Regions from separate parts of the Streptomyces sp. NPDC059456 genome, predicted to be linked through region 1. Evidence: riboswitches for the same ligand, from Rfam matches in the RefSeq annotation. Region 1 holds a riboswitch; the other holds the start of a gene.

Region 1 (18,375 bases):
GGGCGCCGGCGCGCAGCTCGATGCCGGTGGCGGTGATCACGGAAATACTCCAGGGCGGGGGGACGGCGGAAGGGGGGCAGGACGCGATGCTTCGACGCCGCTAATCCGCGAGGAGATTTGCCATGGGATTCATTCTACCGGGGGTGTGCAACTGGTTATGGGGGCGTTGACCGCCCGGTGGGCCCGGGCGCGTATCAGGATGGAGCGGGTGATACCGCGCCGCAGGGGCGGCCACGTGGAATCGAGGGCGATGCGGCATGCAGTTCGACGACGACGCCAATCTGGACACGTCCGAGGTCAAGGACGTGCGCGGCAGCCGCGTCCCGGGCGGGCGGGCGACGATCGGCGGCGGCATCGCGGGCCTCATCGCACTGGTCCTCGGGCTGCTCTTCGGGGTGGGCCCGGACCAGCTGGGGCTGTCCTCGGGGAACCCGGAGCCGGTGGCGACCTCCTCGTCCCTCAGCGAGGTGCAGCAGAGCTGTCGCACGGGGCGGGACGCGAACAGCAGGGAGGACTGCCGGCTGGTCGCGGTCGTCAACAGCACCCAGGACTTCTGGAGGGGCGAGTTCACCCGGCGCGGCGGCCGGTACGCGCCGGCGTCCACGGTCTTCTTCGCCGACCGCGTGAACACCGGCTGCGGGACCGCGACCAAGGCGGTCGGCCCCTTCTACTGCCCGGTCGACCGGCAGGTCTACCTGGACCTGGGGTTCTTCGAGGAGCTGCGGACGAAGTTCGGCGCGAGCGGCGGCCCGTTCGCCCAGGCCTACGTCGTCGCCCACGAATACGGGCACCACATCCAGAACCTGACCGGAACCCTGCAGAAGGCACAGGACGGCCGGCAGGGCGCGAACAGCAACGCGGTCAAGGTCGAGCTCCAGGCCGACTGCTACGCCGGGGTGTGGGCGCACCACGCGACGAGGACCCCGGACAGGTCCACGGGCCGGCCGCTGATCACCACCCTGACCGACCAGGACATCAGGGACGGCCTGGACGCGGCGGCGGCTGTCGGCGACGACCGGATCCAGGAGAGGTTCCAGGGCCGCGTGACCCCGGAGTCCTGGACGCACGGCTCGGCCCAGCAGCGCCAGCAGTGGTTCTACCAGGGCTACCGGACGGGCGACATGGCCCAGTGCAACACCTTCCGCTGACCGCCTGCGGCAGCCGCCCGGCCGCCCGCCCGTGGCCGCCTCGTGTGACCGCCTCCCGGCCGCTGTCGGCGCCTCCTGCCATGCTGTGGCGTGGGTCACGTCCACGACCACCAGAAGGAGTGATCGTCATGGCAGGCGTTCCGTCCATCTTTCCGACCCTGCTCTACGCCGACGCCAAGGCAGCGGTCCGGCAGCTGACGGAGGCGTTCGGATTCACCCAGGTCGCGGTGTACGAAAGTGACGACGGGGCCGTGATGCACGCCGAGCTGTCCTACGGGAACGGCGCGGTGATGCTCGGCAGCAAGGGCCGCGGCGGCGTGTTCGACAAGGTGATGGAGGGCGCCGGGCCGGTCGGGGTCTACGTCGTCGTCGACGACGTGGACGCGCACCACCGCCGGGCCGCCGAGCACGGGGTGGAGATCCTCATGGAGCCCACCGACCAGGACTACGGATCGCGCGACTACATGGCCCGCGACGCGGAGGGCAACGTCTGGAGCTTCGGGACGTACGCGCCGCAGGTCTGAGCCCGCGGCGCGCCGTCCCCCCGCGCCTGCGACCCCGGCGCCTACGCCCCGCCGGTGTGCACCTGGAACGCGGCCCGGCGGACCGCCTTGGCGAGGGCCGGGTCGGGGTGCGCGGCCGCCAGCGCGACCAGGACCTGGACGGTGCGCGGGTGGCCGACGGCGCGGACCTCGTCCAGCAGCCGCGGGACGGTGGTCCGGACGGCCGAGTCGAGGTGGCGCGCCAGCAGCTCCGCCTCCCCGTGGTCGGCGATGGCGGCCGCGGTGTCCACCCAGAGCCAGGTCGACTCCTCCGCGGTGAGCACGTCCTGGGCCTCGTCGGGGTCCACCCCGTCGTGCTCGGCGAGCCAGAGCAGGGCGTAGGGCCGCAGCGCGGGGTCGCGGACGGCGGCGCGCACCTCGGGTTCGGCCGGGCCGCCGACCACGCGCAGGGCTTCGAAGGCCAGGCCGCGCAGCAGGGCGTCCTCGCCGCGGGCCGCGTGCAGGAGCTCGCTGACGGCGTGCCCGACGGGCCGGGCGGCGAGCCAGGCCCGGTACTCGGCGCGGGCCGGTCCCGGGGTGAGCCGGGCGCAGCCGTGCAGCATCGCGGCGGCGGACTGCTCGATGTTGCCGGCCGGGCTCTGCGCGGCGACACAGATCTGTTCGAGCTTGACCCAGACGGCCCAGCTGCCGAGCGGGGTGAGGGTGGCCTGCGCGGGGCCGAGGGTGACGGCGTCGACGGCGGCGAGTCCGCCCAGCGCCCAGCGCAGCAGCCGGGCGAGCGGGACGGGCGCCGGATGGCCGGCGGCCTCGGGCTCGGCCGCCGGTGCGGGGGCCGCCTGCACCGCGACCGCCTGCGTGGCGGCGGCATGCGTGGCGGCCGCCTCCGTGGTGGCGGCCTCCGTGGTGGCGGCCTGCGTGGTGGCCGCCCGGGCCCTGACCTCCTGGGTGGCGGCCCGGGCCGTGGCCGACGTCCCGTCAGCCGGCGAAGTCTCGCGCGCCGGGGCGTCGTAGGGGACCTCGCACCGCTCGTCGCGCAGTTCGGTGACCCGCTGGCCGAGCAGGTCCAGCAGGTCCGGAACGGTCACGGGACCGGCGGACAGCTGGAGCAGGGAGAGCAGTTGGGGCATCGCCTCGACCACCTCGGCGACGACCGCGGGGGCGATGTCGGCGGGCGCCGGGTGGACCAGGGACCAGGCGTCGAACAGTGCCACCCAGCCGCGCAGTACGGCGGTGTCGTCGCGGTCCCAGGCCCGCAGCCGCCAGCCGGGCCGGGCTTGGCCGCCGTGCACCTCGACGAGGCCGGCGAGCCGGGCTCGGTCCCAGCCGACCCGGATCTGTCCGTGGGTCAGGTGCAGTGCGCCGGCGGCGCGTTCGACGTCGGCGGCGGGCAGCGCTCCCGCCGGGGCGGGGCGGCCTCCGTCACCGGCGCCGAGGTGGAGCTCGGCCCAGCGGGCGAGCCGTACGGCGTCGGCCAGCGAGGCCCGGGCCCGGCTGGCGAGTTCGGCCGTGGCCGGGGTTCCTGCCGGGGGCCGGGCAGCGGGACGCGCGCGTCGGTCGGTCACCGCCTTGCGGGCCGCGGCGACGGACCGCGGGGAGACGAGTCGGAGTCTGGAGTCGCGAGCCAACTGCTCATCAGGCTTTCGGGACGTCACGGAAGCAGTCTCGCCCGTCACCGGCCGAAAGCCCAAACGGAACCAGCCATTATCGGCGCCCGTCGGGGGGACATACGGGGAGAATGCCTCCTCCCCGTCCCGTCCGGCACACGGCCTTCACATAAGAGGGGTGAGGAACCGCCTCAGGCCTTCCTCGTATCCGGCCGGATCCGCGTTCCACATCGCCCCGTGCGGGGCGTCGTGGACGGTCCGCAGGGTGACCAGGTCGGGGCGGGCGGCGGCGAGCCGGCGCGAGGGCTCCCAGGGGGCCAGCGTGTCGTCCGGGCCGTGGAAGATCAGCACGGGGACGCGCAGCGCGCCCGGGTCCGTGCCCGGGGGCCGGTGGTCGGCGCCCAGCCCGGCGCGGCCCTCGGCGGCCCGGACCGCGAACGGCACCAGTGCGGCGGGGGTGCGGCGCGCGGCGACGAGTGCGCGCAGGGTGGTGTGCCAGTCGAGCACCGGCGAGTCCAGCACGAGTCCGGAGATCCGGTCGGCGAGGGCCGAGCGCTCGGCGGCGTGCAGGGCCATGGCGGCGCCGGTGGACCAGCCGTGCAGGACGACCCGGCGGGCGCCGTAGCGCAGGGCGTAGCGGATGGCGGCGTCCACGTCCCGCCATTCCGATTCGCCGAGGTGGCCGAGACCGTCCGGCGAGGCGGGGGCCCCGAGGTCGCCCCGGTAGGCGAGGTCGAGGACGGGCATCCGCTGGCCGTGCAGGAAGGGCATGACCACCATCGGGTGCTCGCGGGTGGCGCCGAGCCCGTGCACCGCGATCACCCAGGTGTCGCGGGCGCCGGGCACGAACCAGGCGGGCAGTGCGCCGAGCTCGCCGGGGACGTCGACGTCGGCGTGGTCGAGCCCGAGGGCGGTGCGCGGGTTGCCCGCGTGGACCTGGGGGGTGAGGGTGACGCGGGCGCCGGGTTCGAGGCTTCCGTGGGTGACGGCGAGCAGCCGGCGCACGACGGTGTCCGGGCCCTGGGCGGCGCCGTCGAGGACGGGCCCGACCACGGCGTGCACCCCGGGGGCGGTGAGCCCGTACGTGCCGGGGAGCAGGGAGGCCAGCGAGCGGGTCAGCGTGACGCGGCCGGAGCCGGCGGCGTGGACGCTGAGCCGCGGTCCGCCGGGCAGGGGGCGGCCGGGGTCGTGCCGCTGGGCGGCGTCGGCCGCGTACCGGCCGGCCGCGACCGCGGCCGCACCGGCCCCGACGAGGGTGGTCGCGACGGCCGCGGCCGTCGCTGTGGCGGTACGCACCGCTCCAGTGTCGGGGCGCGAGCGCGAACGGGCCACCGGAGGAGCGGAATGCTCCGGTTGAGGCCGGGCGGCGCCGGGCAGGGATCGCGAAGAGCCTCTCGCAGATGCGGCCGGCGAAGTGATCTGGATCACTTCCAGGGCCCCTCGGGGGCGGGCCCGGGGGCTTCCGCACCCCCGCGGAGCCGTTCGTTCACCCCTCTTTGACGTGCATTAATCGGGATATCAGCCAAAAAAACCGGACGAAGGTCCCGATGGCACGACGGGCCAGTACACCGCTCCGCCCGAGTCAGTTCATCTTCCGTTCACTCAGGTTGCCTACGGTCGCCGAGCCACTGACGCCAAACAGAAGCCTGGGTAAATGGAGCACATAACGCTTCTCCTCGGGATCGTGATCATCACCGCTCTCGTGTTCGACTTCACGAACGGTTTCCACGACACAGCCAACGCGATGGCCACCACCATCTCGACCGGCGCCCTCAAGCCCAAGACGGCGGTGGCCATGTCCGCCGTGCTCAACCTCGTCGGCGCGTTCATGTCCGTGGAGGTCGCCAAGACGATCTCCAAGGGTCTGATCAACGAGGAGGGCATCCAGCCGGAAGTGATCTTCGCCGCGCTGGTCGGAGCGATCCTCTGGAACCTCGTCACCTGGCTGGTCGGACTCCCCTCCAGCTCCTCCCACGCCCTGATGGGCGGCCTGATCGGCGCCGCGGTCGCCTCCGCCGGCATCGGCGCGGTCAACGGCAGCGTCGTCGTCACGAAGGTGCTGATCCCCGCGGTCGCCGCCCCGATCGTGGCCGGTGTGGCCGCGATGCTGGCCTCGAAGGTCACGTACAAGCTCGGTGGCAAGGTCGGCGGCAAGACCGCCACCAAGGGCTACCGCGCCGGGCAGATCGCCTCGGCCGGTCTCGTCTCCCTCGCGCACGGCACCAACGACGCGCAGAAGACGATGGGCATCATCACCCTGGCCCTCGTCGCGGGCGGCGCCCTGGACTCCGGCGCGAACCCGCCGGTGTGGGTCATCGTCTCCGCGGGTCTGGCCATCGCGCTCGGCACCTCCCTGGGCGGCTGGCGCATCATCCGCACCATGGGCAGCGGCCTGACCGACCTCCAGCCGCAGCAGGGCTTCGCCGCCCAGACCTCGGCCGCGAGCGTCATCCTGGCCTCCTCCACCCTCGGCTTCTCCCTCTCCACCACCCACGCGTGCTCCGGCGCCGTCATGGGTGCGGGCCTGGGCCGCAAGGGCGGTGTGGTCCGCTGGTCCACCGCCACCCGCATGTTCATCGCGTGGGGCCTGACCCTGCCGGCCGCCGCCGTCGTCGCCTCCGGCGCCGAGCTGGTCATGCGCACCGGTGACATCGGCGTCGCCGCCGTCGCGCTCTTCCTGGTCGCCTCCTGCGTCGCCATCTGGCTCATCTCGCGCCGCCAGGTCGTCGACCACAGCAACGTCAACGAGGCGCAGGCCGCCGCGGCCGAGGAGCCGGGTGTCGTCACCACGGCCATGGCCGCCGTCACCGTCCCGCCGACCATGGCCGCCGAAGCCGCCGCCGGTACGACCGCAGCGGTCACCGACGAGGACCTGAAGGCCACCATCCCGGCCGCCGCCCCCGCGGCTCCGGCGGCCCCCGCCGCCGCGGTCTGACCCCGAGAACGACAGAGGATTCCGCAGTATGAAGATCGACTGGGCAGCACTCGGCTCCGTCTTCGGGGTCAGCCTCTCCGCCACCGTCGCGCTCGTGGCCCTGTTCACGATGGGCCTGGTGGGTCTCTCCAAGCACGAGGCCGCCACCGAGCAGGGCGGCAGCGCCACCCTGGCCCGCAGCGGTGCGTACGTCTGCTTCGCGGTCGTCGCGGCGGCCGTGGTGTACGGCTTCTACCTGATCGTCGCCTGACCGGTTCGGACACGGCGTACGAAAGCTCCCTCCGGGTTTCCCGGGGGGAGCTTTCCCGTGCCCGGGAGCCGTTGCCGCGGGCTGCCCCGCCGCAGGTCAACGGCGAGTTGACGGGCCTTCGCGGTGCGTGGTGGACTGCGCGAGCCAATACGGCGGCATGGAGAGGAAGTCCGGTGCGAATCCGGCGCGGTCCCGCCACTGTCACCGGGGAGCACGCGGCACGTGCGCCCCGGGAGCCAGGAACTCCCACCGCCGGACACGTCGAACCAGGGCGCGGACCCTGAGTGAGGACATACCTGCCACCATGCGTGCCGACCGCGTCTTCGCGTACGGCGCCACGGCGGGCCTGATCGGCGACCGGATCCTCGGTGATCCGCGCCGAGGGCACCCCGTGGCCGCCTTCGGACGAGCCGCCACCGCCGTCGAACGCGCCCTGTGGCGCGACGACCGCGCCCGGGGCCTCGTCCACACCCTCGTGTGCGCCGGGGGCGCGGCCGCCGTCGGCGCGCTGGGCGCCCGCGCCGTGCGCTCCCGGCCCGCGGCCGCCCGTATCGCCCTGACCGCGGTGGCCACCTGGGCCGTCGTCGGCGGAACCTCGCTGGGCCGGGAGGCACGCGCCATCGGCGGCGCGCTCGCCGCCGGGGACGCCGAGGTGGCCCGGGAGCGGCTGCCCCACCTGTGCGGGCGCGATCCGCAGGCCCTGGACGAACAGCAGATGGCCCGCGCCGTCGTGGAGTCGGTCGCCGAGAACACCTCCGACGCCGTGGTCGGGGCCCTGGTGTGGGGCGCCGCAGCCGGGGTACCCGGGCTGCTGGCGTTCCGCGCCGTGAACACCCTCGACGCGATGGTGGGCCACAAGTCCCCGCGCCACCTGCGCTACGGCTGGGCCTCCGCGCGGCTCGACGACCTCGCGGGCTGGCCGGGCGCCCGGCTGACGGCCCTGGCCGCCGTACTGGCCGGCCCCGACCGGCGGGGAGCCGTACGGGCCTGGCGTGCGGACGCCGCGAAGCACCCGAGCCCGAACGCCGGGCCCGTCGAGGCCTCGTTCGCCGGGGCGCTCGGCGTCCGGCTGGGAGGCACCCTGGCGTACGGGGGCCGGATCGAGCACCGGGCCGTGCTGAACGGCGGCGCGGGGCGGCCGGTGGAGGTGGCGGACATCGAACGGGCGGTACGGCTGTCACGTCAGGTGACGTGGCTGGCCCTGGGGGCGTGTGTGGCACTGCGCTGTGCGGTGACCCGTGGGACTGGGAGGGGACGCCGGTGAGCGGCGGAAAGCTGGGCGGGGGACTCCTCGTCGCCGGCACGACCTCGGACGCCGGCAAGAGCGTGGTCACGGCGGGGATCTGCCGCTGGCTGGCCCGGCAGGGCGTGAAGGTGGCGCCGTTCAAGGCGCAGAACATGTCGCTGAACTCGTTCGTGACGCGCGAGGGCGCCGAGATCGGGCGGGCGCAGGCGATGCAGGCGCAGGCGGCCCGCGTGGAGCCGACGGCGCTGATGAACCCGGTGCTGCTCAAGCCCGGCAGCGACCGGAGCAGCCAGGTGGTGCTGCTCGGCAAGCCGGTGGGCGAGATGAGTGCGCGCGGCTACCACGGGGGCAGGCAGGAACAGCTCCTCGGGATCGTCACGGACTGCCTGGAGCAGCTGCGGGGCACGTATGACGCCGTGATCTGCGAGGGGGCCGGCAGTCCGGCCGAGATCAACCTGCGCCGGACCGACATCGTGAACATGGGCATCGCGCGGGCCGCGCGGTTCCCGGTCGTCGTGGTCGGGGACATCGACCGGGGCGGCGTGTTCGCCTCGTTCTTCGGGACGACGGCGCTGCTGTCACCCGAGGACCAGTCCCTGATCGCCGGCTACATGGTCAACAAGTTCCGCGGCGACGTGTCGCTGTTGGAGCCGGGGATGGAGATGCTGCGTTCCCTCACCGGGCGGGCGACGTACGGCGTGCTGCCCTTCCGGCACGGGCTGGGCATCGACGAGGAGGACGGGCTGCGGGTCTCCCTGCGGGGCGCGGTGCGCGAGTCGGTCGTGGCCCCGCCGGTCGGCGAGGACGTGCTGCGGGTCGCGGTGTGCGCGGTGCCGCTGATGTCGAACTTCACGGACGTCGACGCGCTGGCCGCGGAGCCGGGCGTGGTGGTGCGCTTCGTGGACCGGGCCGAGGAACTGGCCGACGCGGACCTGGTCGTCGTACCGGGGACGCGCGGCACGGTGAGGGCGCTGGAGTGGCTGCGGGAGCGCGGGCTGGCCGACGCGCTGCTGCGGCGGGCCGCGGAGGGCCGCCCGGTGCTGGGTGTCTGTGGCGGCTTCCAGGCGCTCGGCGAGCACATCGAGGACGAGGTCGAGTCGAAGGCCGGCTCGGTGGCGGGGCTCGGGCTGCTGCCGGTGCGCGTGCGGTTCGCGGTGGAGAAGACCCTGGCGCGGCCGGAGGGCACGGCGCTGGGCGAACCGGTCACCGGCTACGAGATCCACCACGGGGTGGCCGAGGTCCTGGGCGGCGAGCCGTTCCTGGACGGCTGCCGGGTCGGGTCGGTGTGGGGCACCCACTGGCACGGCTCGCTGGAGTCGGACGGCTTCCGCCGGGCGTTCCTGCGGGAGGTCGCGGCCGCCGCCGGGCGCCGCTTCGTCCCGGCGCCGGACACGTCGTTCTCGGCGCTGCGGGAGGAACAGCTGGACCTGCTCGGCGACCTGATCGAGGAGCACGCCGACACGCGTGCGCTGCTGGGGCTGATCGAGGGCGGCGCCCCCGCGGGCCTGCCCTTCCTGCCCCCGGGTGCCCCGTGAGGGGCCGGGCCCGTCCGTGCGCGGCGGCCGTTCCCGGCCGTCCCGCACGCAGGCCGGGCCGCAGCACCCGTTGCCGTACCCGTACCCGTACCCACGAAGGAGGGGGCACCACATGAGCACGCCCTACCCGTTCACCGCCGTGGTCGGCCAGACCGACCTGCGCCTGGCGCTGCTGCTCAACGCCGTGAGCCCCGCGGTCGGCGGCGTGCTCGTGCGCGGCGAGAAGGGGACCGCCAAGTCCACCGCCGTGCGCGCCCTGTCGGCGCTGCTGCCGCAGGTGGACGTCGTGCCCGGCTGCCGGTTCTCCTGCGCGCCCGGCGCCCCCGATCCGGCCTGCCCCGACGGTCCGCACGAGCCCGGCCCCGGATCCGCACGGCCCGCGCGCATGGTGGAGCTGCCCGTCGGCGCGTCCGAGGACCGCCTCGTCGGAGCCCTCGACATCGAACGGGCCCTCGCGGAGGGCGTGAAGGCCTTCGAGCCCGGTCTGCTGGCCGACGCGCACCGCGGGATCCTGTACGTCGACGAGGTCAACCTGCTGCACGACCACCTGATCGACCTGCTGCTCGACGCCGCCGCCATGGGCGCCTCCTACGTGGAGCGCGAGGGCGTCTCCGTCCGGCACGCCGCCCGCTTCCTGCTCGTCGGCACCATGAACCCCGAAGAGGGCGAGCTGCGGCCGCAGCTGCTCGACCGGTTCGGGCTGACCGTGGAGGTCGCCGCCTCCCGGGAGCCCGCGCAGCGCGTCGAGGTGGTGCGCCGCAGGCTCGCCTACGAGGACGATCCCGCGGGCTTCGCGGGCCGCTGGGCCGGGGACGAGCAGGAGGTGCGCGCCCGGGTCGTGGCCGCCCGCGCCCTGCTCCCCCAGGTGGTGCTGGGTGACACCGCGCTGCTGCAGATCGCCGCCGCCTGCGCCGGGTTCGAGGTCGACGGCATGCGCGCCGACATCGTGATGGCCCGGACCGCCACCGCGCTGGCGGCCTGGGCCGGGCGCACCCGCGTACACAAGGAGGACGTCCGCCGGGCCGCCCTGCTGGCGCTCCCCCACCGGCGCCGGCGCAATCCCTTCGACGCGCCCGGCCTCGACGAGGACAAGCTCGACGAGATCCTGGACCGCTTCCCCGACGAGGAGCCGGACGACGAGCCCGACCCCGAGCCGCAGGGTCCCGACGACGGCGGCCCCGAGGACGGCGGCCCGGACGGCGGAGGCGGCGGGGTCCCGCCGCAGAGCGGACCCGAGGCGCCCGAAGCGCCCCGGTCGCCCGAGGATCCGGGAGCGCAGGACGACCCGGCCCCCTCGGCCCCGGAGGCACCGGAGGCCCCCGAGCGCCAGCCCGCCTCGCAGGACGGGGCGGCGCCCGAGCAGGCCGCCGTACGGGCCGCCGAGCCGTTCCGGACCAAGGTGCTCAGCGTGCCGGGCCTCGGCGAGGGCGCGTCCGGGCGGCGTTCGCGCGCCCGGACCGCGCACGGCCGGACCACCGGCTCCCAGCGCCCCCGCGGCCAGCTGACGAAGCTGCACCTCGCGGCGACCGTCCAGGCCGCAGCCCCGCACCAGAAGGCGCGCGGGCGGGCCGGGCGCGGTCTGGTGGTCCGCAAGGACGACCTGCGCCAGGCCACCCGGGAGGGCCGCGAGGGCAACCTGGTGCTGTTCGTGGTCGACGCGTCCGGGTCGATGGCCGCCCGGCAGCGCATGAGCGCGGTCAAGGGCGCGGTGCTCTCGCTGCTGCTGGACGCCTACCAGCGCCGCGACAAGGTCGGCCTGATCACCTTCCGGGGCGCCGCCGCCGAGCTGGCGCTGCCTCCCACCTCCTCGGTGGACGCGGCCGCGGCCCGGCTCGAACAGCTGCCGACGGGCGGGCGCACCCCGCTCGCCGCCGGCCTGCTCAAGGCCCACGAGGTGCTGCGGATCGAGCGGCTGCGCGATCCCAGCCGCCGTCCGCTGCTCGTGGTCGTCACCGACGGGCGGGCCACCTCGGCCGGTTCCGCCGGTGCGGGCTCCCCGGCCGGTTCCGCCGCCGGCCGGGCGGACGGCTCGCCGCGCGAGCTGGCCGGGCGCAGCGCCCGGCTGCTCCAGGCGCAGGGCGTCACGTCCGTGGTCGTGGACTGCGAGTCCGGGCCGGTCCGGCTGGGGCTGGCCGGTGTGCTGGCCGCCGACCTCGGCGGGCCCGCCGTCACGCTCGACGGGCTGCGGGCCGATTCGCTGGCCGGGCTCGTGAAGAACGTACGTACCGCAGCAACTTCCCCGTCTCACCACACCGCCAGGAGGGCCGCGTAATGCCGCAGGGACAGCCGACCGTCGTTCCGGACGACGGACTCACGACGCGCCAGCGCCGCAACCGCCCGCTCGTCTTCGTCCACACCGGTCCGGGCAAGGGCAAGTCGACGGCGGCCTTCGGGCTGGCGCTGCGCGCCTGGAACCAGGGCTGGCCGATCGGGGTGTTCCAGTTCGTCAAGTCGGCGAAGTGGAAGGTCGGCGAGGAGAACGCGCTCAAGGTGCTCGGCGCCTCCGGCGAGGGCGGCTCCGTCGTCTGGCACAAGATGGGCGAGGGCTGGTCCTGGGTCCAGCGGGACGCGCAGCTCGACAACGAGCAGGCGGCCAAGGAGGGCTGGGAGCAGGTCAAGCGCGACCTGGCCGCCGAGACTCACAAGCTGTACGTGCTCGACGAGTTCGCGTACCCGATGCACTGGGGCTGGATCGACGTCGACGAGGTCATCGAGGTGCTCCGCAACCGTCCCGGTACCCAGCACGTGGTGATCACCGGGCGCAACGCCCCGGAGAAGCTGGTGGAGTTCGCGGACCTGGTGACCGAGATGACCAAGGTCAAGCATCCGATGGACGCCGGCCAGAAGGGCCAGAGGGGCATCGAGTGGTGAGACCGCTGCACGTTCCGCGCCTGGTCGTCGCCGCGCCGTCCTCCGGCAGCGGCAAGACCACGGTCGCGACGGGCCTGATGGCGGCCTTCTCGGGACGCGGCCTCGCCGTGTCCCCGCACAAGGCCGGGCCCGACTACATCGACCCCGGCTACCACGCGCTGGCCACGGGCCGGCCCGGGCGCAACCTGGACGCCTTCATGTGCGGGCCGGAGCTGGTGGCCCCGCTGTTCGCGCACGGGGCCGCCGGGTGTGACCTGGCGATCGTCGAGGGCGTGATGGGCCTCTACGACGGGGCCGCGGGGCGGGGTGAGCTGGCGTCGACGGCGCAGGTCGCGAAATTGCTGCGGGCGCCGGTGGTGCTGGTGGTCGACGCCTCCTCGCAGTCGCGGTCGGTGGCGGCGCTGGTGCACGGCTTCGCGTCGTTCGACCCGCAGGTGCGCCTGGGCGGCGTGATCCTCAACAAGGTGGGTTCCGACCGGCACGAGGCGATGCTGCGGGAGGCGCTGGAGGAGGCCGGGACGCCGGTCCTCGGCGTGCTGCGGCGGGCTCCGCAGGTGGCCGCGCCGTCGCGGCACCTGGGGCTGGTCCCGGTGGCCGAGCGGCGGTCGGACGCGCTGTCCTCCGTCGCCGCGCTGGCGGAGCAGGTCCGGGCGGGCTGCGATCTGGAGGCCCTGCTGGCGCTGGCCCGCACGGCCCCGCCGCTGGACTGCGAGGCGTGGTCCCCGCAGGGCCCCCGGACGCCGGACGGCCTGGCGCAGGGCCCCGGCGACGGCGCCGCGCCCGCGGGCCACGGCGGAGCCCCCGGCGGACGGCCGGTGGTCGCCGTCGCCGGCGGGGCCGCGTTCACGTTCTCCTACGCCGAGCACGCGGAGCTGCTCACCGCCGCCGGTGCGGAGGTCGTCACCTTCGACCCGCTGCGGGACGAGGCGCTGCCCGACGGCACCGCCGGCCTGGTGATCGGCGGCGGTTTCCCGGAGATGTACGCGCCCGAACTGTCCGCCAACGAACCGCTGCGGGCGGCCGTGGCCGCCTTCGCCGCGGCCGGAGGCCCGGTCGCCGCCGAGTGCGCCGGGCTGCTGTACCTGGCGCGGTCGCTGGACGGGAAGCCCATGTGCGGGGTCCTGGACGCCGACGCGCGGATGTCGGAGCGCCTGACCCTCGGCTACCGCGAGGCCGTCGCGGTCTCGGACAGCCCCCTCGCCGCCACCGGGACCCGGCTGCGCGGCCACGAGTTCCACCGCACGGTGATCGAACCCGGCGCCGGCGCCGCCCCGGCCTGGGGGTTCACGCACCCCGAACGCCGGGTCGAGGGCTTCGTACAGCAGGGCGTGCACGCCAGCTACCTGCACACGCACTGGGCGGCGGAACCCTCCGTGGCCCGGCGTTTCGCGCAAGCGGCGGCAGCGCACCGGTGACGTCAGTCCGCGAGGCCCACCACCAGCCAGATCCCGGCCACTCCGCCCACCGTGCACATCAGCGTGGACAGGGCGGGGTGCTTGTGGTGCGCCTCGGGCAGGATCTCGGCGGCCGCCAGGTACAGCAGGGCGCCGCCGAAAAAGCCGAGGTACGCCCCGAGAGGTTCCTCCGGAAGAGTGAACAGCAGGGTGGACGCCGCGCCCAGTACGGGGGCCACCGCGTCCGCGAAGAGCATCATCAGGGCCTTGCGGCGGGCGTTGCCGTACAGCCGGGTGAGCGTGTAGGTGTTGAACCCGTCGGCGAAGTCGTGCGTGATGACGGCCAGCGACACGGCCACGCCCATCCCGCCGCCGACCTGGAAGGCCGCGCCCAGGGCGACGCCGTCGGCGAAGCTGTGGCCGACCATCGCCGAGGCCGCCGTCAGCCCGACCTCGGGGACTCGGCCGCCGTTCTCCGCGCCGTGCGCGGCCTGCCGTACCGCCAGCAGGCGTTCCACGACGTGCGCGATCAGGAACCCGGCCACGAAGAGCAGCAGGGCGAGCGGAACGCCGAACACCTCGCGGCCGGCCGCGTGCAGCGACTCCGGCAGCAGGTCGAGGCCCACGACGCCGAGCATCAGCCCGCCGGCCAGGCCCAGCACGAGGTGGCGGCGGTCGGTGACGCGCTGCGCCGTCCATCCGCCCGCCAGGGTCATCAGGAACGCGCCCAACGCCACGATCACGGCCATGTGCCCCTGAATACCGACTCCTCGGCCCGTGCGCACGTGCGCGCGCGGGCGGCGGGTCACGAACCATTGACGACTACGGAGGGGGCATGAACCCGGTGGGCGAGTACGCGACGCAGCTGGTGGTCGGGGTCGGCGGACGCGCGGGGGTGTCCGTGGCGGAGGTCTGCGCCCTGGTCGAGGAGACGCTGCGGGGGGCGGGGCTGGCCGCCGGGTCGGTGAAGGCGCTGGCCACGGTGGAGTCGAAGGCCGGCGAGGCGGGGATCACGGGCGCGGCGGAACGATTCGGCGTGCCGCTGCTGAGCTATCCCGCCGAGGAGCTGGCGGGTATCCGCGTACCGCACCCCTCCGATGCGGTGCGCGACGCCACCGGGACCTCCTCGGTGGCGGAGGCCGCGGCGCTCGCGGGCGGCGGGGAGCTGCTCGTACCGAAGCGCCGCTCGGTGGCGGCGACCTGTGCCGTGGCCACCGCGCAGGCCCACGACCTGCGCCACCACGGGGACGCGGAAGTGCGCGGCGACGGCAGCGCGCTGGTCGACCTCGCGGTGAACGTACGGGCGCACACCCCGCCCGAGTGGCTCAGGCAGCGCATCGCGGCTTCGCTCGACGGCCTTTGCGCATACCCCGACGGGCGGGCCGCCCGCGCGGCGGTGGCGGCTCGGCACGGGCTGCCGGCCGAGCGGGTGCTGTTGACGTCCGGGGCCGCGGAGGCGTTCGTGCTGATCGCGCGGGCCCTGGGCGCCGAGCACCCGGTGGTGGTGCACCCGCAGTTCACGGAGCCGGAGGCGGCCCTGCGCGACGCGGGGCACACGGTGGAGCGGGTGGTGCTGCGGGCGGCGGACGGGTTCCGGCTGGATCCGGCGGCGGTGCCGGAGGAAGCGGACCTTGTGGTGGTGGGCAACCCGACCAACCCGACGTCCGTCCTGCACCCGGCGGCGGCGCTGGCCGCGCTGGCCCGGCCGGGCCGGATCCTGGTCGTGGACGAGGCGTTCATGGACGCGGTGCCGGGCGAGCCGCAGGCGCTGGCCGGGCGGACGGACCTGCCGGGTCTGGTGGTGCTGCGGAGCCTGACCAAGACCTGGGGCCTGGCGGGGCTGCGGATCGGCTACGTGCTGGCCGAGCCCGAGGTGATCGCGAAGCTGGCGGCGGCGCAGCCGCTGTGGCCGGTGTCGACGCCGGCGCTGGTGGCGGCGGAGGCCTGTACGACCCCGGCGGCGCTGGCGGAGGCGGAGGCCGCGGCCCGGCAGATCGCCGTGGACCGGGAGCACCTGCTGGCGGGACTCGCGGAGTTCGAGGAGATCACGGTGTCGGGGGTGGCGGCGGGGCCGTTCGTCCTGATCCGGGTGGCGGGCGCGGCGGAGGTCCGCACGCGGCTGCGCGCGCTGGGTTTCGCGGTCCGTCGCGGGGACACCTTCCCGGGCCTGGACGACTCCTGGCTCCGGCTGGCGGTCCGGGACCGGGCAACGACGGGGCGTCTGCTCCAGGCCCTCGACCACGCGCTGGCGCTGACCGCACGCTGACCGGCTGCGCCCCGCGGCGCCGGGAAGATCCGGAGGCCAAGGCTCCGTTGGCGGGGCGGGCCGGGGTAGGCGATGATCTCGGCAACAGCGGGAAACCGGGGGGTCGGGAGTGCACACGAAGGTGAAGACGGGCCTGGCGGCGGTCGCGGTGGCGGCCGTCGCCGGCGGGATCCTGGCCTTGCCGAGCCTGCTCGACCACGGCAAGGACGCGGGCGAGCAGCGGCTCGGGGCCGAGCCCGGCCGGGGCAGGGCGAGCGCGGGCAAGGCGAGTGCGACGACGCCCGCCGGCGCCAGACCGTTCACGCTGGTGGCGACCGGCGACATCATCCCGTACCCGTCGATCGTCGAGCGGGCGGCGGACGACGCGCGGGGCAGCGGCCAGAGCCATGACTTCCGCAAGATATTCGCGGGGGTCAAGCCCCTGGTGGCCGCCGCCGACCTGGCGATATGCCACCACGAGATACCGTACGGCCGGCCCGGCGGCCCCTACACCGGATATCCCGCGTTCAAGGCCCCGCACCAGCTGGCCGACGCCCTGAAGGACGCCGGCTACGACAGCTGCTCGACCGGCTCGAACCACACCCTGGACGACGGCTACGACGGCCTCGTCCGCACCCTGGAGCACCTGGACCGGGTCGGCATCAAGCACGTCGGCTCGGCCCGCAGCGCCGAGGAGGCCAAGGCCCCGGCGGTGCTCTCGGCCGGCGGCGCCAAGGTCGCCCAGCTGGACTACACGTACGGGACGAACGGCATCCCGGTCCCGGCCGGCAAGCCCTGGTCCGTGAACCTGCTCGACCAGAACCGGATCATCGCCGACGCCCGGGCGGCCCGGGCGGCCGGCGCGAACGTCGTCGTCCTCAGCGTCCACTGGGGCACCGAGTGGCAGACGGCCCCGGACAAGCAGCAGCTCGATCTGGCGCAGGCGCTCACGGCCTCGCGCGGCCCGGACGGGCTCCCCGACATCGACCTGATCCTGGGCACGCACAACCACGTTCCGCAGCCCTACGAGAAGATCAACGGGACCTGGGTCGTGTTCGGCATGGGCGACCAGGTCGCCAGCTTCTACGAGGCCGACAAGGCGCGCGGCAACATGTCCTCGATCCCGCGCTTCACGTTCGCCCCGGCGGCCGCCCACCCCGGCCGCTGGGAGGTGACCAAGGCCGAGTACCTCACGCAGTACTCGGACATGGACCCGCCGTTCCGCGTCGTGTGCACCTCCTGCGCCCCCTCCGACGCAGGGCTGGGCGCAGCCAGGCAGTCCGCGTACTCCGCCGTCGACAAGCAGGTCAGCGCCGCCGTGCTGTCGCGCGGAGCCGACAAGCAGGGGCTGGTGCACGCCACCCGCTGACCCCGGGCCCGTCAGGAGGTGCGGCCGCGCCGGGTCACGACGAGCGCGGTGGCGCCGATGCCGAGCAGGACCAGCGCACCCCCGGCGACGTACGGGGCCGGCGAACCGCCGCCGGTCTCGGCCAGGTTGGCGCCGGTGGTGATCCCGGCCCCGGTCCCCGGGGCGCTCTGCGGCTTGACGTCGGGCCGGTCCGACGGCTGCGGGGCCGGCCCGGCCGGGGCTTCGCAGTGCGCCTCGGCGAGCCCGAGCTCGCCGTCGACCTGCGCCACATTGAGGTCCAGCGGGTTCACGGACACCTTCAGCCGCAGCGCGGCCGCGGCGGCCGTGGTGGAGGTGGTGGACGTGGTGGAGAGTTCCAGGCCGACCGAGCCGACCTTGGGGACCTCGATCCTGGTCGGGCCCCCGGCCGAGAGGGTGACCTTCTTTCCCAGGACGGTCACCGCGCCCAGCACGTTCGCGTTGGCCACTGGCTTCTTGCCGGCCTCGCACACGGCCTTGGACGTGACCTTCTCCACCTGGATCAGGGAGAGCAGCGGCAGCCCCGGCACGTGCACCTTGGCGTTGGCCAGGCCGGCCTCCGCCTCGGCGCGGTTCTTGTCCGCGGTGGCCTTGGAGGTGGCCACGTCGGCGCGGAGCACGCTCACCGGCTGCCCGCCCTCGACGCCGTCGAGGGTCACGGAGAGGGCGGTCTTCTGGGCCGTCGCGGGCGCGCTGACCTCGTTGAGGGTGGTCTTCAGCGGCACGTCGACGGTCTTGTTGAGCAGGCTCACGTCCAGTCCGGCGCGCAGGACGACCGCACCGGACGTGCCCTCGCCGCCGCTGCCGCCGGCCGGGCCGGCGCCCGTGGTGGCGAAGGCGGGCGGGGCGGTGAGCAGGGCGACCGCTCCCGTGGCGAGCAGGACGGCTGCGGGCATGCGGAAGGTGTTGCTGTTCAAGGTGGTGGAACCCCCGGGGAGATGGGAGCCGCCGCGCCGCCAATGGGGGACATCGCGGGCCGACGGCCGCTGACCCTGGGAATTTTTACGCACGGAGAGTGAACGGGCGGCAACCTGCTGCGAGTTCACCCCAATGGGTGGTTTCCGTGCATATATTCGATGCACTGTGCATCACAAAGAACGGGAGTTCCTTTCCGCCACGGAGCGGAGGGGAATACGCCGAGGGCCGGGGGGGCCGCCCGCGCGGGAAACACACCCCGCGCGCCCCCCCGCGCCCCGGGGGGGGCCCCCCCGGGGGAAGGGGAAGTTTATGGGGGGGGGCCCCCCCACCCCCCCGGGG
Region 2 (10,117 bases), on a different contig from region 1:
ATTTCGCGGGCTGGGACATGCCCCTGCGGTACGCCAGTGAGCGCGACGAGCACAACGCCGTACGGACCAGGGCCGGTCTCTTCGACCTGTCCCACATGGGCGAGATCACGCTGACCGGCCCGGAGGCCGTCAAGGCCCTGGACTACGCGCTCGTCGGCAACATCTCGACCGTCGGCGTCGGCCGCGCCCGGTACACGCACATCTGCCAGGAGGACGGCGGGATCCTCGACGACCTGATCGTCTACCGCCTGGGCGAGACCGAGTACATGGTCGTCGCGAACGCCTCCAACGCCCAGGTCGTCCTGGACGCCCTGACCGAGCGCGCCGCGGGCTTCGACACCGAGGTCCGCGACGACCGCGACGCGTACGCGCTGATCGCCGTGCAGGGCCCCGAGTCCCCCGGCATCCTCGCCTCCCTCACCGACGCCGACCTGGACGGGCTGAAGTACTACGCCGGCCTGCCGGGCACCGTCGCGGGCGTGCCCGCGCTGATCGCGCGCACGGGCTACACGGGCGAGGACGGCTTCGAGCTGTTCGTCTCCCCCGAGCACGCCGTGCAGCTGTGGCAGGCGCTGTCCGAGGCCGGCGCGGGCGTCGGCCTGGTCCCGGCCGGCCTGTCCTGCCGCGACACGCTGCGCCTGGAGGCGGGCATGCCGCTGTACGGGCACGAGCTGACCACCGGCCTCACCCCGTTCGACGCGGGCCTGGGCCGGGTCGTGAAGTTCGAGAAGGAAGGCGACTTCGTCGGGCGCGCCGCCCTGGAGGCCGCCGCCGAGCAGGCCGCCACGAAGGCGCCGCGCAAGCTGGTCGGCCTGATCGCCGAGGGCCGCCGCGTCCCGCGCGCCGGGTTCCCGGTCGTCGCCGGCGGCGAGGTGATCGGCGAGGTCACCTCGGGCGCCCCGTCCCCGACGCTGGGCAAGCCGATCGCGATGGCGTACGTGGACGCGGCGCACGCCGCGCCCGGCACCTCCGGCGTCGGCGTGGACATTCGCGGTACGCATGAGCCGTACGAGGTCGTCGCCCTGCCGTTCTACAAGCGGCAGAAGTAGCGCCCGTACGCCGTACCGGCCGTCTCAGTACGCAAGACCACCGTTCGTTCGCACTCCCCCGCATCCAGGAGAATCAGGTCATGAGCAACCCCCAGCAGCTGCGTTACAGCAAGGAGCACGAGTGGCTGTCGGACGCCGAGGACGGCGTCGCGACGGTCGGCATCACGGAGTTCGCGGCCAACGCGCTCGGTGACGTCGTCTACGCCCAGCTCCCCGCCGTCGGCGACACGGTGACCGCGGGCGAGACCTGCGGTGAGCTGGAGTCGACCAAGTCCGTCAGCGACCTGTACTCCCCCGTCACCGGTGAGGTCGTCGAGGCCAACCAGGACGTCGTGGACGACCCGGCGCTCGTGAACACCGCCCCGTTCGAGGGTGGCTGGCTGTTCAAGGTGCGCATCGCGGAGGAGCCGGCCGACCTGCTCTCCGCCGAGGAGTACGCCGCGCTCACCCACTCCGACAACTGACACCCCAGGGGTTCCTGATGTCTGTTCTCAACACCCCCCTGCACGAGCTCGACCCCGACGTCGCCGCCGCCGTCGACGCCGAGCTCGTACGCCAGCAGTCCACCCTGGAAATGATCGCGTCGGAGAACTTCGCTCCGGTCGCCGTCATGGAGGCCCAGGGCTCGGTCCTGACCAACAAGTACGCCGAGGGCTACCCCGGCCGCCGCTACTACGGCGGCTGCGAGCACGTCGACGTCGTCGAGCAGATCGCGATCGACCGCATCAAGGCGCTCTTCGGCGCCGAGGCCGCGAACGTCCAGCCGCACTCGGGTGCGCAGGCGAACGCCGCCGCGATGTTCGCGCTGCTGAAGCCGGGCGACACGATCATGGGCCTGAACCTGGCCCACGGTGGTCACCTGACCCACGGCATGAAGATCAACTTCTCCGGCAAGCTCTACAACGTGGTCCCGTACCACGTCGGTGAGGACGGCCAGGTCGACATGGCCGAGGTCGAGCGCCTCGCCAAGGAGTCCAAGCCGCAGCTGATCGTCGCCGGCTGGTCCGCCTACCCGCGCCAGCTGGACTTCGCCGCCTTCCGCCGCATCGCGGACGAGGTCGGCGCGTACCTGATGGTCGACATGGCGCACTTCGCCGGCCTGGTGGCCGCGGGCCTGCACCCGAACCCGGTGCCGCACGCCCACGTCGTCACCACCACCACGCACAAGACCCTCGGCGGTCCGCGCGGCGGTGTGATCCTGTCGACGCAGGAGCTGGCCAAGAAGATCAACTCCGCGGTCTTCCCGGGCCAGCAGGGCGGCCCGCTGGAGCACGTGATCGCGGCCAAGGCGGTCTCCTTCAAGGTCGCGGCCTCGCCCGAGTTCAAGGAGCGCCAGGAGCGCACCCTGGAAGGCGCGAAGATCCTCGCCGCGCGCCTGGTCCAGGACGACGTGAAGGCCGTGGGCGTGGACGTCCTCACCGGCGGCACCGACGTGCACCTGGTCCTGGTGGACCTGCGCAACTCCGAGCTGGACGGGCAGCAGGCCGAGGACCGCCTCCACGAGGTCGGCATCACGGTCAACCGCAACGCCATCCCGAACGACCCGCGGCCGCCGATGGTCACCTCGGGTCTGCGGATCGGCACGCCGGCCCTGGCGACCCGCGGTTTCGACGCCGAGGCCTTCACCGAGGTGGCCGAGATCATCGCGCAGGCGCTGAAGCCGGCGTACGACAGCGAGTCCCTCAAGGCGCGCGTGTCCGCGCTGGCGGCGAAGTTCCCGCTGTACCCGACGCTCTGACGTCCGGGGATTCGACGAGAAGGGCCCGGCTGCGCAGTCCGCAGAACCGGGCCCTTCCCATGACCCCCGGCCGGCCGCCCGGCCGACCCGCGACGGGCGTCCGGCGGGCGTCCGGCCCCGCTCCGGCGGGCCGCCAGGGCCGGACCGCATCCTGGACCGGCCCCGAGGGGGAGGCGAGGCCCCTCCGGGCCCGCCCGGCCCGGCCGTGGAGCGGGAAACGTGACCTGACGCACGCCCAACCGCAACCTCGCGCACCCGCTCCGGCAGCCGAGCCGTTCACTTCTCCGCGTTAAGCTCGTCTGTCGGTAAAATTCCGAAATATAACCCCTCCTGCATCGCCCGCCTCGCCCGCCCCCCTCCCACCCCACGAGCAGACAAGGGAGTCCGCCACCGTGGCCATCTCCGTCTTCGACCTCTTCTCCATCGGCATCGGCCCCTCCTCCTCCCACACGGTCGGCCCCATGCGGGCCGCCCGCATGTTCGTGACCCGGCTGAAGAAGGACGGCGTACTCGCCCAGACCGCGGCGGTCCGCGCCGAGCTGTACGGCTCCCTCGGCGCCACCGGCCACGGCCACGGCACGCCGAAGGCGGTGCTCCTGGGCCTGGAGGGCCACTCCCCCCGCACGGTGAACGTGGAGACGGCCGACGACGAGGTGGAGCGCATCCGGCAGACGGGCCGCCTGCGCCTGCTCGGCACCGAAATAGGCGAGGCGCACGAGATCGCCTTCGACGAGCCGAACCAGCTGATCCTGCACCGGCGCCGGTCCCTGCCGTACCACGCCAACGGCATGACGCTCTTCGCGTACGACGCCGCGGGCGCGCCCCTGCTGGAGAAGACCTACTACTCGGTCGGCGGCGGCTTCGTCGTCGACGAGGACGCGGTCGGCGAGGACCGGATCAAGCTCGACGACACCGTGCTGAAGTACCCCTTCCGCTCGGGCGACGAGATGCTGCGCCTCGCGAAGGAGACCGGCCTGTCGATCTCCTCCCTGATGCTGGAGAACGAGAAGGCCTGGCGCACCGAGGAGGAGATCCGCGAGGGCCTGCTGGAGATCTGGCGCGTCATGCAGGCGTGCGTCTCGCGCGGCATGTCCCGCGAGGGGATCCTCCCGGGCGGCCTGCGGGTCAAGCGCCGGGCCGCGTCCACGGCGCGCCAGCTGCGCACCGAGGGCGACCCGATGATGCACCGCAGCGAGTGGACGACGATCTACGCGATGGCGGTCAACGAGGAGAACGCGGCGGGCGGCCGCGTCGTCACCGCGCCCACCAACGGCGCGGCGGGCGTCCTTCCGGCCGTCCTGCACTACTACATGAACTTCGTGCCGGGCGCGGACGAGGACGGCGTGGTCCGCTTCCTCCTCGCGGCGGGCGCGATCGGCATGCTGTTCAAGGAGAACGCCTCGATCTCCGGCGCCGAGGTCGGCTGCCAGGGCGAGGTCGGTTCGGCCTGCTCGATGGCGGCGGGCGCCCTCGCCGAGGTGCTGGGCGGCACCCCGGAGCAGGTGGAGAACGCGGCCGAGATCGGCATGGAGCACAACCTGGGCCTGACCTGCGACCCGGTCGGCGGCCTGGTCCAGATCCCGTGCATCGAGCGCAACGGCATGGCGGCGGTCAAGGCCGTCACGGCGGCCAAGATGGCGATGCGCGGTGACGGCACGCACAAGGTGTCCCTCGACAAGGTCATCAAGACCATGAAGGAGACGGGCGCCGACATGAAGATCAAGTACAAGGAGACCGCCCGCGGCGGCCTGGCCGTCAACGTCATCGAATGCTGACCCGGCGCGGCTGACGCCGGAAGGGGGGCGGCGGCGGGCGGGCCCCCCCCGGCGGGGCGCCCCCCCCTTCCGCGTTCCCGCCGCCGGCCGCTGCGGCGCCCGGGGGCGCAACGAGCGGAACGCGCCGGGCACGTGACGTTTGCGGCGAGTTGATCACGCGTGCGAGCGAACCCTCCGGCCCGCCCTGGTCTCTCGATGATCAGATGCGCCATGGTGATCACGTGACGTCGCGGCCACACCCCCGGCGGCCGGCCAACCGCCCTGGACCGCAGCCTTTTTGCGTACTGGAGGACCTCATCATGGCAAGCAACCGCAGCATCCGCGCCCTGGCGGCCGTCGCAGCGCTCCCCTTCGCCGTCGCGCTGTTCGCGGGCACCGCCCGGGCCGACAACGGCGCCGGCGCCGGCATCTCGTCCGACGCCGCCGTCGCCGAGATCCTCGGCAGCGGGGTGGCCGGCGGCAACCTCGGCACCTCCTCCACCGCCCAGCAGGTCGCCACCGGCTCCGGGGCGTCCGACCAGAGCAACGGCGCCCAGTCCAACGGGGCCGTCTCCACCGCCCTCGGGCAGTCCAACGGCTCGCTCCTCTTCCACCCCGCCCCGTAGCGGACCGGTGACCCTGCGGCCCGCCCTCCCCCCGGAGGGCGGGCCGCTCCGCGTTCCTGTGCCAAGAGGGGTCCAGCGGCCCGCGGGGTCGGGACCTTCGGCCCCCGGGGACGGCCGGGCGGTGGGCTAGCTTGCCCGGGGGGAGCCGCGGGCAAGCGGGACGAGACACGACAGAGAGGCGCAGCGCATGGACGACAACGGCATCGAGTACCACGTCCTCCCGCTCCGGCTGGAGGCTTCCCCCGAGTCCATACCGGTGCACGGGGCCTTCACGTACCGCCGCGACCGGCCCTACGAGCTGGTGCTCGACTTCCGGGGCGCCGGGCTCCACCTGGCGCACTGGGTGTTCTCCCGGGACCTGCTGCTGGACGGGGAGACCTGCGGGACGGGCGAGGGGGACATCCGGGTGTGGCCGCGGTGGCGGGGCCGCGAGCCGCGCGTCTTCCTCGCCTTCAGCAACGGCGTGCAGAGCTGCGTGGTGTCCGCCCGGGCCCGGGACGTGCGCGCGCTGTGCCGGCGGCTGGTCGGCCTGGTGCCGCGGGGCGAGGAACGGCGGCACTACGACCTCGACGCCGAACTGAGCACCCTCCTGCCCCGGTAGGTCCCGTCCTGGCGCCGCACGAGCCGGCCGCCGCCTCCTTCACCCTGCACGCGCCCGAGCGGTTCGTGCCGGACGTAGCGCACCGCGACGAGTGCCGGTGAGGTGCGGGCGGACTACCGGTGCTCGGGGTTCGGGAAGTCGAAGCGGCAGCCCGCGTCCCACTCCGAGCGCTGGTTGCCGTGCGCCGGCAGGCCGCCGGACCGCTTGAGCAGGGCGGCCAGGTGCATGAGGTTCCACGACATGAAGGTCGTGTTCCGGTTGGTGAAGTCGTTCTCGGGGCCGCCGGATCCGGGGTCGAGGTACGAGGGACCGGGCCCGGCCTCGCCGATCCAGCCCGCGTCGGCCTGCGGCGGGATCGCGTAGCCGAGGTGCTGGAGGCTGTAGAGGACGTTCATGGCGCAGTGCTTGACGCCGTCCTCGTTGCCGGTGACGAGCGCGCCGCCGACGCGGCCGTAATAGGCGTACTGGCCGTGCTCGTTCAGGATCGAGGAGCAGGCGTAGAGCCGCTCGATGACCTGCTTCATGACGGAGCTGTTGTCGCCGAGCCAGATCGGGCCGCACAGGACGAGGATGTCGGCGTCCATGATCTGGCTGTACAGGACGGGCCACTGGTCGGTTTCCCAGCCGTGCTCGGTCATGTCGGGCCAGACACCGGTGGCGATGTCGTGGTCGACGGCGCGGATCAGCGAGGTCCGGGCGCCGGCCGCCTCCATGACGGCGCGGCTCCGGCCGATCAGGCCCTCGGTGTTGCTGGTCTCGGGCGAGCGCTTGAGGGTGCAGTTGAGGTAGACGGCGGTCAGGTCGGAGTAGTCGTAGTCTGCGGCCACGCCGCCAGCCTGGGCGCCCGTGGGCGGCGCCGCCACCGGGCCGCACCCGTTCGGGGCCGGCCGCCGCGAACCGCACCCGTTCGGACCGGGTTGGTACCGGTCCGTCCGTCCGACTAGGGTCAACGGGCCTTGGTGTTCGGGAAACCGGTGCGGAACCGGTGCGGCCCTCGCCACTGTGAACGGGAAGTCCGGCTCCACTCCGACAGGAAGCCACTGGGCGGCGCGAGAGGGTTGCGCACCGCCCGGGAAGGCGGAGCCAGGGCATCAGCACCCGTGAGCCAGGAGACCGGCCGGGGCGCGTTGTCCATCCACGAGGTGCTGGAGAGGTCTCCCAGTCATGCACATAGCCGAGGGGTTCCTGCCCCCCTTGCACGCGGTCGCCTGGGGCGCCGCGTCCGCCCCGTTCGTCGTCCACGGTGTCCGCGCCCTCACCCGCGAGGTGAAGGCCAACCCGGAGAGCACGCTGCTGCTCGGGGCGTCCGGGGCGTTCACCTTCGTCCTGTCCGCCCTGAAGATCCCGTCGGTGACGGGCAGTTGCTCGCACCCCACCGGGACCGGGCTCGGCGCGATCCTGTTCCGCCCGCCGATCATGGCGGTGCTCGGCACCATCACCCTGCTGTTCCAGGCGCTGCTGCTCGCGCACGGCGGGCTCACCACCCTCGGCGCGAACGTCTTCTCGATGGCGATCGCCGGGCCCTGGGCCGGGTACGGGGTCTACCTGCTGCTGAAGCGCTTCGACGTCCCGCTGATGGTGACGGTCTTCTTCGGCGCCTTCTTCGCCGACCTGGTCACCTACTGCGTGACCTCCGTGCAGCTGGCGCTGGCGTTCCCGGACCCCGGCAGCGGGTTCCTCGGATCGCTCGCGAAGTTCGGGGGCATCTTCGCGGTCACGCAGATCCCGCTCGCGGTCAGCGAAGGCCTGCTGACGGTGCTCGTGATGCGGCTGCTGATGCAGTCCAGCACGGCGGACCTGATCCGGCTGGGCGTCGCGAAGGCGGGCGCCCGCGGCGAGCGGAAGGCTGCGGCGCTCTGATGGCGATGAACCGGAACACGAAGATCAACGGACTGCTGCTGCTCCTGGTGGCGGCCCTGGCCGTACTGCCGCTCGCGCTGGGGCTGGGCGAGGGCAAGGAGGAGCCGTTCACGGGCGCCGACGCGCAGGCGGAGGCGGCGATCACCGAACTGAAGCCGGACTACGAGCCGTGGTTCTCGCCGCTGTACGAACCCCCCTCCGGGGAGGTGGAGTCGGCGCTGTTCGCCCTCCAGGCGGCACTCGGCGCGGGCGTGCTCGCCTACTACTTCGGCGTCCGCAAGGGCCGCCGACAGGGCGCGGCCGCCGCCGCGGCGACCACAGCCGGCCCCGCCGCCGGTCCCGCCGCCGCGGAGTCGTAGGCGGTGCTCCCGATCGACGTGGCGGCGCACGGCAGCCGCTGGCGCCGCCGGCATCCGCTGGAGAAGGCCCTGCTGGGGATCGGGCTGACGGTCACCGCCGTGTGCCTGCCGCCCTGGCCCGGCGGGCCGCTGGTCGCCGCGGCGACGCTCGCCGTGCTCCTCGGCCCGGCCGGTGTGGCCGGGCGGCAGCTGTGGCGGGCGTTCCGGATCCCGCTGGGCTTCTGCTTCACCGGGGCGCTGCCCCTGCTGGTCTCCGTCGGCGGGCCGGGCGGGTTCGTCTCCCTCGCGCCCGACGGCCCCCGGCACGCCGCGGAGCTGCTGCTGCGGACCTCGGCGGCCTCGCTTGGCGTGCTGCTGTTCGCGTTCACCACCCCCGTCTCGGACGTCCTGCCCCGGCTCGTCCGGGCCGGGGTCCCGGCGCCCGTGGTGGACGTGGCCCTGGTCATGTACCGGATCGGCTTCCTGCTGCTGGATTCCATGGCGCAGGTACGGCGCGCCCAGGCGGCCCGGCTGGGCCAGGCCGGGCGGGCCGCGGTGTGGCGTTCGCTGGCCGGGCTCGCCGCGACCTCGTTCGTACGGGCCTTCGATCGCGCGGCGCGGCTCCAGGTGGGCCTGGCCGGGCGCGGCTACGACGGCGCGCTGCGGGTGCTCGTCCCCGAGGCGGCCCTGTCGTGGCGGTTCGTCGCGGCGTCGGGGGCGCTGCTGACGGCCCTGATCACCCTGACCCTCACCCTGAAGGGGCTGTACCTGTGAACCCGTTGGTGGAACTGGCCGGCGCGGGCTACGCGTACGAGGACGGCCCGGCGGTCCTGTCCGGCGTGGACTTCGCCATCGCACCGGGCCGGGCGCTGGTCCTGCTGGGCCGCAACGGCAGCGGCAAGACCACGCTGATGCGGCTGCTGAGCGGGGGCCTGCGGCCCGGCCCGGGTGCGCTGCGCCTCGACGGCACGGCCGTGTCGTACGACCGGGCGGGACTGACCCGGCTGCGGACGGCGGTGCAGCTGGTGGTCCAGGACCCGGACGACCAGCTGTTCGCGGCGTCGGTGGAACAGGACGTGTCGTTCGGGCCGCTGAACCTCGGACTGCCCGCCGGGGAGGTGCGGGAGCGGGTGGACGCGGCGCTCGCCGCACTGGACATCACGGCGCTGCGGGACCGCCCGACGCACCTGCTCTCGTACGGGCAGCGCAAGCGCGCGGCGATCGCGGGCGCGGTGGCGATGGCCCCGCGGGTGCTGATCCTGGACGAGCCGACGGCGGGTCTGGACCCGGACGGGCAGGAACGCCTGCTGGACGTCCTGGCGGGGCTGCGCTCGGCCGGCACGACGGTGGTCATGGCGACGCACGACGTCGACCTGGCGGTCCGCTGGGCCGACGACGCGGCGGTCCTGACCCCGTCGGGGATCCGCACCGGGCCGGCGCAGGACCTCTTGTCGGACCCGGAGCTGCTGGCCTCGGCGGGCCTGCGCCAGGCGTGGTCCCCGGCGGTGACGGCGTTGCTCCGGTCCCGCGGCCTCCTGCCGGCCGCCGCGGCGGGCCCCACCACTCCGGAGGCCCTCGCCGACTGGGCCCGGGGCCTGCCCCCCGGATCGGGCCCGGCCTGATCCGGGAGACGGTCCCCGGGCGGGGAGGCCGTGGTCAGGCCTTGCCCTTGAGGGCTCCCACCAGCTGGTTCGTCAGCTTGGTCGCACCGGCCAGGCCCTTGTCGGAGCTGCTGCTGACCAGCACGGTCACCACCGAGGTGCCGACGCGCGCGGCCACGAGCGTGGTGCCGCCCTGCCAGGCGGGGCTGGTCTCGGTGATGGCCCACGCACCGTCACCGATGCCGGTCAGGGGCTTCTCGGTGACCGTCACCGTGCTGTGGGTCGGCTCGTCGGAGTAGCTCGGGCAGGCCTTGGAGATCTGGCCGAGCGCGTCGAGCACGGTCGTCGCGGTGGTGTCGCGGTAGACGTCGATCTCCTGGGCGAACTCCTCGGAGGAGTTCTTGTTGACGTACGCGTCCTGCGCGAACGAGACGCTGCTGATCCCGGTGATGTCCGTCCACGACGTCCCGCCGAGCTTGGCGCAGTCGGGCCGGGGCACGTCGGCGGTGGCGGGCAGCCGGTAGGTGGTGCCGGTGTCGCGCGCGTCCGC

The links. A riboswitch is a leader RNA that binds a small molecule or an ion and turns the genes downstream of it on or off. The one in region 1 is predicted to bind cobalamin.
Region 2: it holds a riboswitch for cobalamin, as region 1 does, so the genes downstream of both, ACFXA3_RS19545 (energy-coupling factor ABC transporter permease) here and ACFXA3_RS08345 (cobalamin biosynthesis protein) in region 1, are expected to answer to the same signal.

What each region holds. Positions count from the first base shown of each region.
Region 1 is NZ_JBHYVA010000058.1:32-18,406, reverse strand. It holds gene ACFXA3_RS08380 (ABC-F family ATP-binding cassette domain-containing protein) at 1-40, opposite strand, end outside; gene ACFXA3_RS08375 (neutral zinc metallopeptidase) at 258-1,148, shown strand; gene ACFXA3_RS08370 (VOC family protein) at 1,277-1,672, shown strand; gene ACFXA3_RS08365 (hypothetical protein) at 1,714-3,303, opposite strand; gene ACFXA3_RS08360 (alpha/beta hydrolase family protein) at 3,421-4,551, opposite strand; gene ACFXA3_RS08355 (anion permease) at 4,910-6,190, shown strand; gene ACFXA3_RS08350 (hypothetical protein) at 6,219-6,440, shown strand; cobalamin riboswitch at 6,555-6,706, shown strand; gene ACFXA3_RS08345 (cobalamin biosynthesis protein) at 6,745-7,704, shown strand; gene ACFXA3_RS08340 (cobyric acid synthase) at 7,716-9,221, shown strand; gene ACFXA3_RS08335 (putative cobaltochelatase) at 9,334-11,493, shown strand; gene cobO (cob(I)yrinic acid a,c-diamide adenosyltransferase) at 11,493-12,092, shown strand; gene ACFXA3_RS08325 (cobyrinate a,c-diamide synthase) at 12,086-13,507, shown strand; gene ACFXA3_RS08320 (ZIP family metal transporter) at 13,510-14,235, opposite strand; gene cobC (Rv2231c family pyridoxal phosphate-dependent protein CobC) at 14,322-15,752, shown strand; gene ACFXA3_RS08310 (CapA family protein) at 15,862-17,100, shown strand; gene ACFXA3_RS08305 (SCO1860 family LAETG-anchored protein) at 17,112-18,035, opposite strand.
Region 2 is NZ_JBHYVA010000206.1:1,052-11,168, forward strand. It holds gene gcvT (glycine cleavage system aminomethyltransferase GcvT) at 1-1,049, shown strand, start outside; gene gcvH (glycine cleavage system protein GcvH) at 1,130-1,513, shown strand; gene glyA (serine hydroxymethyltransferase) at 1,531-2,787, shown strand; gene ACFXA3_RS19525 (L-serine ammonia-lyase) at 3,180-4,562, shown strand; gene ACFXA3_RS19530 (hypothetical protein) at 4,862-5,167, shown strand; gene ACFXA3_RS19535 (SsgA family sporulation/cell division regulator) at 5,355-5,768, shown strand; gene ACFXA3_RS19540 (flavodoxin family protein) at 5,882-6,595, opposite strand; cobalamin riboswitch at 6,709-6,905, shown strand; gene ACFXA3_RS19545 (energy-coupling factor ABC transporter permease) at 6,933-7,628, shown strand; gene ACFXA3_RS19550 (energy-coupling factor ABC transporter substrate-binding protein) at 7,634-7,987, shown strand; gene cbiQ (cobalt ECF transporter T component CbiQ) at 7,991-8,740, shown strand; gene ACFXA3_RS19560 (energy-coupling factor ABC transporter ATP-binding protein) at 8,737-9,588, shown strand; gene ACFXA3_RS19565 (hypothetical protein) at 9,623-10,117, opposite strand, start outside.